DNA from 3 places in the Brachybacterium avium genome. Region 3 is predicted to be linked to each of the others. Evidence: predicted binding sites of a transcription regulator. Region 3 holds the regulator's gene; each other region holds the start of a gene.
What was found. The regulator LexA, encoded in region 3, represses DNA repair genes until DNA is damaged. The targets are predictions, from matches to a motif close to TCGAACANNTGTTCGA.
Positions count from the first base shown of each region.

Region 1: the regulator LexA is predicted to act here: its motif matches at 1,322-1,337, upstream of CFK39_RS14585 (HNH endonuclease signature motif containing protein).
Region 2: the regulator LexA is predicted to act here: its motif matches at 1,930-1,945, upstream of CFK39_RS01625 (HNH endonuclease signature motif containing protein).

Region 1 is NZ_CP022316.1:3,250,688-3,253,959, reverse strand. Features, by position in the region: gene CFK39_RS14585 (HNH endonuclease signature motif containing protein) at 1-1,310, opposite strand, end outside; gene CFK39_RS14580 (4-(cytidine 5'-diphospho)-2-C-methyl-D-erythritol kinase) at 2,044-2,970, opposite strand; gene rsmA (16S rRNA (adenine(1518)-N(6)/adenine(1519)-N(6))-dimethyltransferase RsmA) at 2,970-3,272, opposite strand, start outside.
Region 2 is NZ_CP022316.1:354,950-358,221, forward strand. Features, by position in the region: gene CFK39_RS01620 (GNAT family N-acetyltransferase) at 1-183, opposite strand, end outside; gene CFK39_RS01625 (HNH endonuclease signature motif containing protein) at 235-1,740, opposite strand; gene rsmD (16S rRNA (guanine(966)-N(2))-methyltransferase RsmD) at 2,245-2,823, opposite strand; gene CFK39_RS01635 (ATP-dependent DNA helicase RecG) at 2,825-3,272, opposite strand, start outside.
Region 3 is NZ_CP022316.1:2,963,814-2,967,085, reverse strand. Features, by position in the region: gene nrdR (transcriptional regulator NrdR) at 66-548, opposite strand; gene CFK39_RS13295 (LysM peptidoglycan-binding domain-containing protein) at 577-969, opposite strand; gene lexA (transcriptional repressor LexA) at 1,139-1,843, shown strand; gene CFK39_RS13285 (ATP-dependent DNA helicase) at 1,878-3,272, opposite strand, start outside.

The DNA of each region.
Region 1 (3,272 bases), 290 kb from region 3:
CCGTTGTCCAGGGAGGTGGGGCCACCCTGCGACCACGGGACGATGTGGTCGTTCTGGCGGATGCTCGCATCGCAGTGGGGCGCACGGCAGGTCTGGTGGGCGAACCGGAGGAAGCGGGCGAGCGCCGGCGGGAAGCTGCGGGCAGTGGATTCGACAGCGACGAGCTGGCCGTCCTCCGGGTCGGTATAGAGCCGGCGCAGGGTCATCACGAGCTCCGGATCCTCCTCGACGGGCGTCATCGCCTCGCGCATCTCCTCGCGGATGTGCTCGAAGGGCACCGCGCCGTAGCCCTCGATGGTGGCGGCATCGGCGTGATCGGGGGCGAGGAGGGAGCGGTCGGTGATGATCACGCCGATCTCCAGCGTGGACGGATCGATCCCCTCGCCGCGGCCGATCAGTGCGTCGGCGAAGAGGTCCGCCATGATCTGCTGATGGCCCCGCCGATCACCATGAGCGCGGGCCTTCTCCGCAGCGATCGAGAGCCCTTTGCGGAGGCGGGCGCCGTCGAGCCCGGCCAGGCGCGCGGTGACAGTGCACATGCCGTGCTCACCGCGGCGCACGGTGACGCTGCGGTCCCTCTTCGCCGTGCGATGTCGTTCAGCGGCGCCGTCCGGATCCAGGCCGTGCAGCACCTTCTCCGCCTCCCCGCCCCATTCCTCCGGACCGCAGTCCTCGAGGTAGGGCAGGTGGGCGGTGAGGATCTGATCGACCTGCGCGCGTTGCTCGGGGCTCGCCGGCGCCATCGTGCGCCCCACCCTGTGCGCGGAGCCGGGCACGATCTGCCCGCGGGCGAGCGCGGTGAGCATGCCGGGCATCGAGCGGACGAGACGACGGCAGGTGGCCATCGACTGACCGGCGCAGGACCGGGACTGCTTCAGCGCCGTCGAGACCTCGGACCGTGCGATCTTCAGCGCCTGCTTCGGCGTCTCCTCACGACGCCGGCAGTCCTCCGTGACCGCCTCCTCCAACCGGATCAGCGCCCGTGCCTGGACCGCGGCCACCGCCCCGGACAGCTCCTGGAGCCCGGACAGCACTGCGATCGCCTCCGTGGCCGACAGCCGATCCAGCGAGGGGGCGCCGTCGGCCCCGAGCCGGGCGAGCACGGTGCGCGCCGCAGCCACGTCGACGTCACCGATCCGGAGCTCGCCGACACCTGCGTCGATCGAGAGCGCGCTGCGCACTCCGGGCCCCACCGACGCCGCGATCGACCCCTCGGGACCGCTCCCCGAGGTCGCACGCAACGGCACGATCCCGGGAGCGTCGTGACCGGCTCCCGGTGCTTCCTCGCCCTCGTACGATTCACGTGCCATGCCTCATATTTTCGCACAGAGATTCGATGAAGGGAAGATCTCTGTGGATCCTACTCATGAGTAGCTGCTCATTGTGGATAACCTCCACTGGGGAGGAAAGGTGATTCGCCCCTACCACCCCTCAACGTTCAGGTGACCACGCAGAAGCCCCTCGAATGCTGCGTCTCGCACGAGTCCCGAGGAGTCTTCGAGGGGCGACGGCGCGACCGGCCGCGAGCCTCTATCGCGAGCGAGAGCGCAGCCGGCGTGGGGACGATGTGCACGTCAGAGCATGCACAGGAGCAGGATCGGCAGAAGGAGCGAGACCTGACCCTCCGGGGGCGGGTCGCCGAGGGTCCGCGATCCCCCGTCTGCCACCCATGTGCTCAGCGCCGGCAAGAGCACCCCTCTGTGCAGTCCGCGCACACCGCTACTGAACATTCCGCAGGGCTCATGAGGTCACATCTGTCCCTCCCACGAAATGACGCCACCCAGCAGCCTCAGCAATCCGTTCGGGAAGAGTGGAGAGATCCCGCGCAGACATTCCTGAATCGCCTCCTGCCAGCGCACCGAGACATTTCGGCGGAGCCCCGGACATCGCGGCCGCGCCCTCGCCGACTCCTCCGGGGCGCTCACCCGTCGTCGTCTCTTCGGGGAGGTTCGGCACGTCCGATGAGAGAGGTCGGGCCGGTGGTCGCGATTCCGGCCATCCACCGCAGGAAGACCGAGCCCTCCGACACCGGGGATCGCGGAGTCACTCCTCCTCGAGCACGCTCGCTCCCGGCGCGGACCCCCGGGCCACCAGGCACGACTCCACCAGCGCCTCGCTCATCAGCCCGGCCGCGATCGAGCGGGCCTGCGCCTCGCCCTCCACCAGCACCGCGACCGTCGGGCCCGAGCCGCTGACCAGCGCCGCCAGGGCGCCATGCTGCTCAGCGGCCTCGACGACGGGCTCCAGCCCCGGGTGCAGGGCGAAGGCGGCGGCCTGCAGGTCGTTGTGCAGGGTGTCGGCGAGCAGCTCGACATTGCCGCCGCTGAGGGCCTGGAGCTGACGCTCGTCGATCGTGGGTTGCGTGGCCGGGGTGCGCCCGCCACTGGCGGCGATCTCGTCGAACCGGCGGAACACCTCGGGGGTGGAGAGATGACCACCGGGGACGGCGAGCAGCCAGGTCCACTCCCCGTGGGTGAGCACCGTGGTGAGATCCGCGCCGTTGCCCCGGCCGAGCGCCGTGTGACCGAGCATCGCAAAGGGCACGTCGGCACCGAGCCGGGAGCCGAGCTGCCGCAGGCCATCACTGCCCAGCCCCAGGCCCCAGAGTCGATCCAGGGCGACCAGGGTGGCGGCGGCATCGGCCGACCCCCCTCCCATGCCCCCCGCGATCGGGACCTGCTTGTGGATGTGGAGCGCGGCGCCGTCACGGAGATCGAACTCGGTGCGCAGCAGCTCCGCCGCTCGCAGGGCCAGGTTGGACTCGTCCAGCGGCATCTCCCCCGGCACCTCGGAATGGACCTCGAGGCTCATCCCGTCGGCTCGGGTGGCGCTGATCGTCTCGTAGAGATCCACCGCCTGGAACACGGTGGCCAGGGCGTGGTAGCCGCGGTCATCGACGGCGCCGACCCCCAGGGAGAGGTTGATCTTCCCGGGGGCGCGCACGACCACCCGCCGGCGCGCGGGCGGCATCAGCAGATCTCCCTCTCCGCCTGGGCGATCGCGCGGAACTCCTCGATGCCCAGGGTCTCGCCGCGGGCGCCCGGGTCGATGCCGGCGCTGCGCAGGATCTCCTCGGATCGCGCCGCGGAGCCCGCCCAGCCGGCCAGCGCGGCCCGCAGCGTCTTGCGCCGCTGGGCGAAGGCGGCGTCGACGACGGCGAACACCGCCTCCCGCTCGGCGTCGGTGCCGAGCGGCTGCTCGTGCCGCACCAGCTCGACCAGTGCGGAGTCGACGTTGGGGACCGGCCAGAAGATCTGCCGGGAGATCCTGCC
Region 2 (3,272 bases), 850 kb from region 3:
GAGCGTGCGGACCCAGTGCTCCTGGTGCTCCGCGAGGGTGGGACTCAGCGTGGTGGTCCATTCCTGGACCTCGGGCATCCGGTACCAGGGCCAGATGGCCGCGGCATCCTCTTCCCGACCCGGGCGCAGCTCGAGGCGGTCGGTGTGCAGGGGCCAGTCGAGCTCGGCGAGTGCGGGTATCATCGGTGCAGGGTATCGCCGCAGGCACTGCTGCGCAGAGCGGCACGGCGGTGATCAGTATGGCGGTGGTCCCTGGCCGGGCAGGGGTGTCAGCGGCGGTGGGCCGGGATCGTCGGCCTCGTCGTACTCGGTGCGTGAGTAGTAATCGATCAGGTGGCATCCCCACCGGTATGCCTCAGCCTGGTCGGCGTCCTCGGCCCGCGACTCGTCGAAGGCACCGGTGCTGATCATCGCCTCGAACTCGAGCTCATCGCCGTATCGCTGCCAGGCGGCCCGGAGGCGGTCGGCGAGCTCGCGGGTGACCAGGTCGGTGTTCGCCGCGACGTCGCAGACCGCAGTATCGGCGAGCCGCCAGCGGGTCGCCCCGGTCTCGCGCTCGCGCACGGGGTCGAGCAGGCCTGCTGACTTCATCCGATGGTGGCGGCGACACAGGCGATGCAGGTTCTCGATGCTGGTCGGCCCGCCGTGGGTGGGGGCCTCGAGATCGAACTCCTCGATGTGGTCCATCTCGCCGACGGTCATGACGTTGCGGCTGCAGCCGGGGACCGCGCAGACGGGGTCGATCAGTCGGAGATTCTCGGCCATCGCCGCGGAGGGGCGGTAGGTGCGTGAGGCGGAGGGCAGGTACTCCCCCGTGACGGGATCCGTGAGCACGCGCTCGAAGGTCGGCGCCTTGGCGGCCAGCTCGCGCGCCATGCGGGGCGGGATCGGGATCGTGCCGTCCAGGGTCGCAGGCGCGTTCGAGCGCCCGAGGAGGGTCAGCACCGGAACCACGAGGGAGAGTCGGAAAGCGGGGTCCGGCACCTGGACGGCCCCGGTATCGAGCTGCGAGCGGACCGCGATCGCGTACTGCAGGGCCGAGAGCGACAGCTGGCGTCCTTCCCGAGCGGCCACCCCATCGAGGTCGAAGGCGATCGGTGCTCCGGTGTCGAGGGCGCGGCGCTGGGCATCCTGGACTGCGCGGGCGGCGGCGTCGAGCCGCTGACCGAAGGCGGAGATCTCGGGGATCGGCCCACGGATCATGAGGCAGGCGGTGCCGTCACCGTCGGAGGACGGCGCGAGGGACACCGAGCGCTGCTCCTGCGGGGTCTCCTGCACGGCAGCGCGCCCAAACCAGACGACGAGAGCGTGCAGCTCGCGGTAGAAGCGCTCGACGTCGATCGACTCGAGCTGCCATGCGGCGACCCGCTCGTCGACCTGACGCCGCTGGTGCGGTGACAGGCGCAGCACGCTGCGGATCAGCCATTCGAACCATTCGACGGGCAGGGCCCCCTCTCCCACCCGCGCGAAGCAGGAGGGCAGGTCAGTGAGGGCGACGTGGGCGTCGCGCAGCCGGTCCTCGCCGCGCGTGAGCTTGGTGCGCAGTCCTACCGCGGCGGCCAGGGCGTGGAGCGCCTTCTCATCGTGCTCGTCGTCCTCCGACCACAGGGAGGCGAGGTCTCGCATCTCCGCCACGAAGAGGGCGGCGTGCTCCTCGCGGCGCCGTTGGAAGATGCGCAGCACAGTCGCGGACTCCGGCGTGCGAGGGGTGACCTCGGCACGGTCGACGAGAGATTCCACGGTGAGCGGGGTGCGCGCCTCCACAGGCTTGCGGGGAGGTTCCCCGTAGCGGGCCCTGGAGCCCCTCGACGCAGTCGGGACGGAGGAGGGGTCGGCGCGATGCTCCATGACGCCCCCTTCGTGACCTCGATGTCGATCCACCGCTCCGTCCGCTCCACGGACCGTTCGCGATATCTACGTGATTCACTTTAGAACACACGATCGGCTAACGCCAGGGGATGCGAGCATTCTCGACGAAAATGTGGATAACCGAGGAGTGTGGAGGAATGTTCAGCTTTCCACAGGGAACACACATATTGTGGATACTCGCAGGTCAACTCCGCCGACGACCGGTCTCGGCAACGCCCCGCTTTACGCATTCGCTGCACGAGCGGTGGCAATTCGCCAGCTCATCGCACACACGGTGAGATATGCACATTGTTTTGGACGATGCAAGCCGCGGCTGAGAATTGTGGACAGAGCCTGTCATTGCACGACGACCGAGCGAACGGGAGACCCGGCCTCTCAGGCCGGGCCGCCGAACTGCAGCACGGTCTCGCCATAGGGCTTGGTGCCGTCGTCGGCCCACCCCTGCGGCCATTCGAGCGGGCGGGTGCGCGAGGAGCGCTCCACGACGATCAGCGCGTCGTCGGCCAGTGCGGGGTGCAGGGTAATGAGCATCTGCTCGAGCGCCTCGGTGGGGACGTCATAGGGCGGATCGAGGAAGACGAGGTCGGCGGAGGGCACCGCAGGATCGGCGGTGTGCTGAGCAGCGAGCTGGCCGGAGACGCTCGCCGCTTTCCCCGAGCGGATCTCCGTGCGATCCGTCAGCCCGAGCTCCGCAGCGGTGCGGCGCAGCTGCCTGGCGGTCGGGCCGTGCAGCTCGACCAGCAGGGCGTGCTCGGCGCCGCGGGAGAGCGCCTCGAAGGCGAGCGCGCCGGTGCCCGCATAGAGGTCGAGCACCCGGGCGCCGGCAAGGGCGCCCCAGCCCTCGAGACGGTTGAACAGGGCCTCGCGGACCTTGTCCGAGGTGGGGCGGGTGCCCGCGCCGGGCGGCCCGGGGATAGTGCGGCCCCCGAGTTGGCCTGCGACGATGCGCGGCATGTCAGCTCCTCTCCACGTCGGGGTCGGCATCCCGCAGGCGGTCCGCGATGGCGCCTGCGAGAGCGGGATGGTCGGCGAGCTCGGGGTCGGCGGCGATGACCGCGAAGGCATCCTCCCGCGCCTGCTCGATGGCGCGGGCATCGCGCATCACGTCCAGGTGCTTGAGGGTGCGCTGCAGGCCCGACTGCTCCTCCCCCACCAGATCGCCGGCGCCGCGGCGGCGCAGGTCGAGCTCGGCGAGTGCGAAGCCGTCGACCGCGTCGGCGATGCGCTGGAGATGCTGGGAATGCTCCGCGCCGACCTCCGCCGTGGTGTCGAAGAAGGCGATGCCGGCATGCTCGCCGCGGCCCACGCGGCCGCGGAGCTGGTGGAGCTGGGAGACGCCGAAGCGCTCCGCGTCCAGCACGATCATCGTCGAGGCATTGGGCACGTCGACGCCCACCTCGATG
Region 3 (3,272 bases):
AGATGTGGGAGGAAACCGCCTGGGCGGTGTGTCATCGGACACGATCTGCCGCTCGCCGGGCGACCTCAGGCGGTCGGCGTCCCCACGGGGTCCTCGCCCTGCGGCGCCTCGGCGCGCAGGCGCGCGATCGCCGCCTCGAAATCCTCGAGCGAATCGAAGCCCCGGTAGACGCTCGCGAAGCGCAGGTACGCGATCACGTCCAGCTCCTGGAGCGGCTGCAGGATCGTGAGTCCCACCTGGTGGGCATCGATCTCTGCGAGGCCGCTGGAACGGATGCTCTCCTCGACCCGCTGGGCGAGCATCGCCAGCTGGTCATCGCTGACCGGCCGGCCCTGACAGGCCTTGCGCACCCCCGAGATCACCTTGGCCCGGCTGAACGGCTCGCTGACACCCGAGCGCTTGAGCACGGAGAGGGAGGCCGTCTCCGAGGTGGAGAAGCGTCGGGAGCAGTTGGGGCACTGGCGCCGGCGGCGAATCGTCGCGCCGTCGTCGGACGTGCGGGAGTCGACGACGCGGGAATCGGGATGGCGACAGAACGGACAGTGCATCCGCCCAGAATACCGGCCTTTCAGCCGCTCAGCGGGTCTCGCCGCCCAGGACGGGAAGCTGGATCTCCTGACCTGCGGTGATGCGACCGGTGGGAAGCTGATTGTGCAGTCGCGCCTGGGCGACGAACTCCTGCGCACTCATGCCCTCCGGCGCGTACTGGTCGGCATAGCCCCACAGGGTGTCTCCGGTTTCGACGGTCACGGTGAGGGGCTGCTCGCTCTCGGTGCCCGCCATCGCCGGCAGGTCGACCGACAGCAGTACGGCAGCGGCCACCAGCAGACCGAGCACGAAGGCGAGCACCGTGACGAGCAGGCGACCGCGACGCGTCGGCTCGAGTCGAACGCGTGCTCGGGCGGCGGCCTCGCGACGAGGCGTGCCCTGCGACGGGAAGGGAAGGGCCGTGGCAATATCGGTACGCATATCCGAACTCCTGTTCGATCGAATGTATGTGCGACTGTAACCCCAGTCGCTCGCGACACGCAACAGCAGCATCGAACACATGTTTGGCTTCTGCGGCGTGCCGCCCTACGCTGGGTGACAGGACAACGGAACCGCATGGGTCCGACAGACGACGCCAGGAGGCCGCACGATGACGCCGAGCACCCCCCAGCCGATCCCGGCCCGCGGCGATGCCCCGGCTGATGAGCGCACCGCGGTCCTCACCCGTCGCCAGCGGCTGATCCTGGAGACGATCAACGAGGCGGTCGCCGCGCACGGCTACCCGCCCACGATGCGAGAGATCGGTGATGCCGTCGGGCTGACCTCGTCCTCCTCGGTCGCCCACCAGCTGCAGTCCCTCGAACGCAAGGGCTTCCTGCGCCGCGACCCCAAGCGACCGCGCGCGATGGAGGTGGTGATGCCCGATGCGGACGATGCCCCGGCCCCGCCGAGCCCGTCGCCCGAGCCCGAGATCACTCCCAATTCGGTGGCCGTGCCGCTGGTGGGCCGGATCGCCGCCGGCGCTCCGATCACCGCCGAGGAGCACGTCGAGGACGTCTTCACCCTGCCCCAGCGCCTGGTGGGCGACGGGGACCTCTTCCTGCTCCAGGTGGTCGGGGATTCGATGATCGACGCGGCCATCTGCGACAGCGACTGGGTGGTCGTGCGCTCACAGAGCACTGCGGAGAAGGGCGAGATCGTGGCCGCCATGATCGACGGCGAGGCCACGGTCAAGACCTTCGTGCAGCGTGACGACCACGTCTGGCTGATGCCCCACAACCCGGCCTTCGCCCCGATCCTCGGTGATCATGCCGAGATCCTCGGGAAGATCGTGGCGGTCCTGCGGGCCGTCTGACCACAGCCCGCCCCTGCCGGTGAGGTCGGGGCGCTCAGGCGTCCGCGAGTCGGCGCAGCGCTGCCAGAGCGGCCTCCGGATCCGCCGTCGGCCACAGCGGCGGCATGGACTCCCGCAGGAAGCTCCCGTACCGCGCGGTCGCCAGGCGCGGATCCAGCACCGCGACCATCCCGCGGTCCTGATCGGAGCGGATGAGGCGCCCGGCCCCCTGGGCGAGCAGCAGCGCGGCATGCTGGGCGGAGATCGACATGAAGCCGTTGCCGCCGTGGCGTCCGATCCGTTCCTGCCGGGCCGCGGTCAACGGATCATCCGGGCGCGGGAACGGGATCCGGTCGATGGTGACCAGCCGCAGCGACCTGCCGGAGACGTCCACCCCCTGCCACAGGGTGAGGGTGCCGAAGAGGCTCGCATCCTCCTCCTCGCGGAAGGTCCGCACCAGATTCGCCATGGAGTCCTCGCCCTGCACGGCGATCGTCAGATCCAGCCGGGCACGCACATGCTCGGCCGCGACCTCCGCGCCGCGGCGCGAGGAGAACAGGCACAGCGCTCCCCCGCGCGAGGCCTCCACCAGCTCGGTGAGATGGTCCAGCATCGCTGCGGAGGGGCCGTCCCGCCCCGGCGCCGGGAGGTGCCGGGCGGTGTAGAGGATCCCCTGGCGGCGGTACTCGAACGGGCTGCCCACATCGAGCCCCGCCCACGCGCTCGAGTTCCCGGAGGCCGGCAGCTCGTCCTCCGCCACCCGGTCGCGGCGGGCCAGGCCGACCTCACCGGCCGCCGGTTCGAAGCGGCCACCGAGCGCGAGAGTGGCAGAGGTGAGCACTGCCGTGCGCTCCTCGAGGATCGCTCCGCGCATCGCCGCCGCGACGCTGAGCGGCGCTACCTGGATGCTGGAGCGCCCGGTCGCCGGTGAGTGCGAGATCGAGACCACGTCATCCTCCCCCGGTGCGGTCAGGCGCTCACAGACATCGATGATCTCCTGCAGATTCGCGCGGACGGTCTTGCGGGCACCCGCGGTGGAGTCGTCACCGGCGTCCTTCGCATCGGAATGCGCCGTGCGCGCCTCGACCCGCAGCTGGGTGACCGCATCGGCGAGCCGCTCGGGCAGCTCACCGATGACCCGCCCGTCCGTGGCGAGCTCGAGAGATTCACGCAGCTCCTCCGAGGCGTCATCGAGAGCTGTCCCCGCCACACCGATCCCCCGCAGGTCGCGGACGGTGCCGCGCAGCATGCCGGGGCTCAGCACATCCGTGACGGCGCTGGTGACGCGTGGGGAGAGATCGTGCGCCTCGTCGAAGACCACGACATCATGATCGGGGATGATGCCGAGGCTGTCGAAGGCGTCGATGGCGAGCAGCGCATGATTGGTCACCACCACATCGACCTCCCGGGCGAGCTCCCGACTGCGCTCGGCGAAGCAGTCCTCCACCAT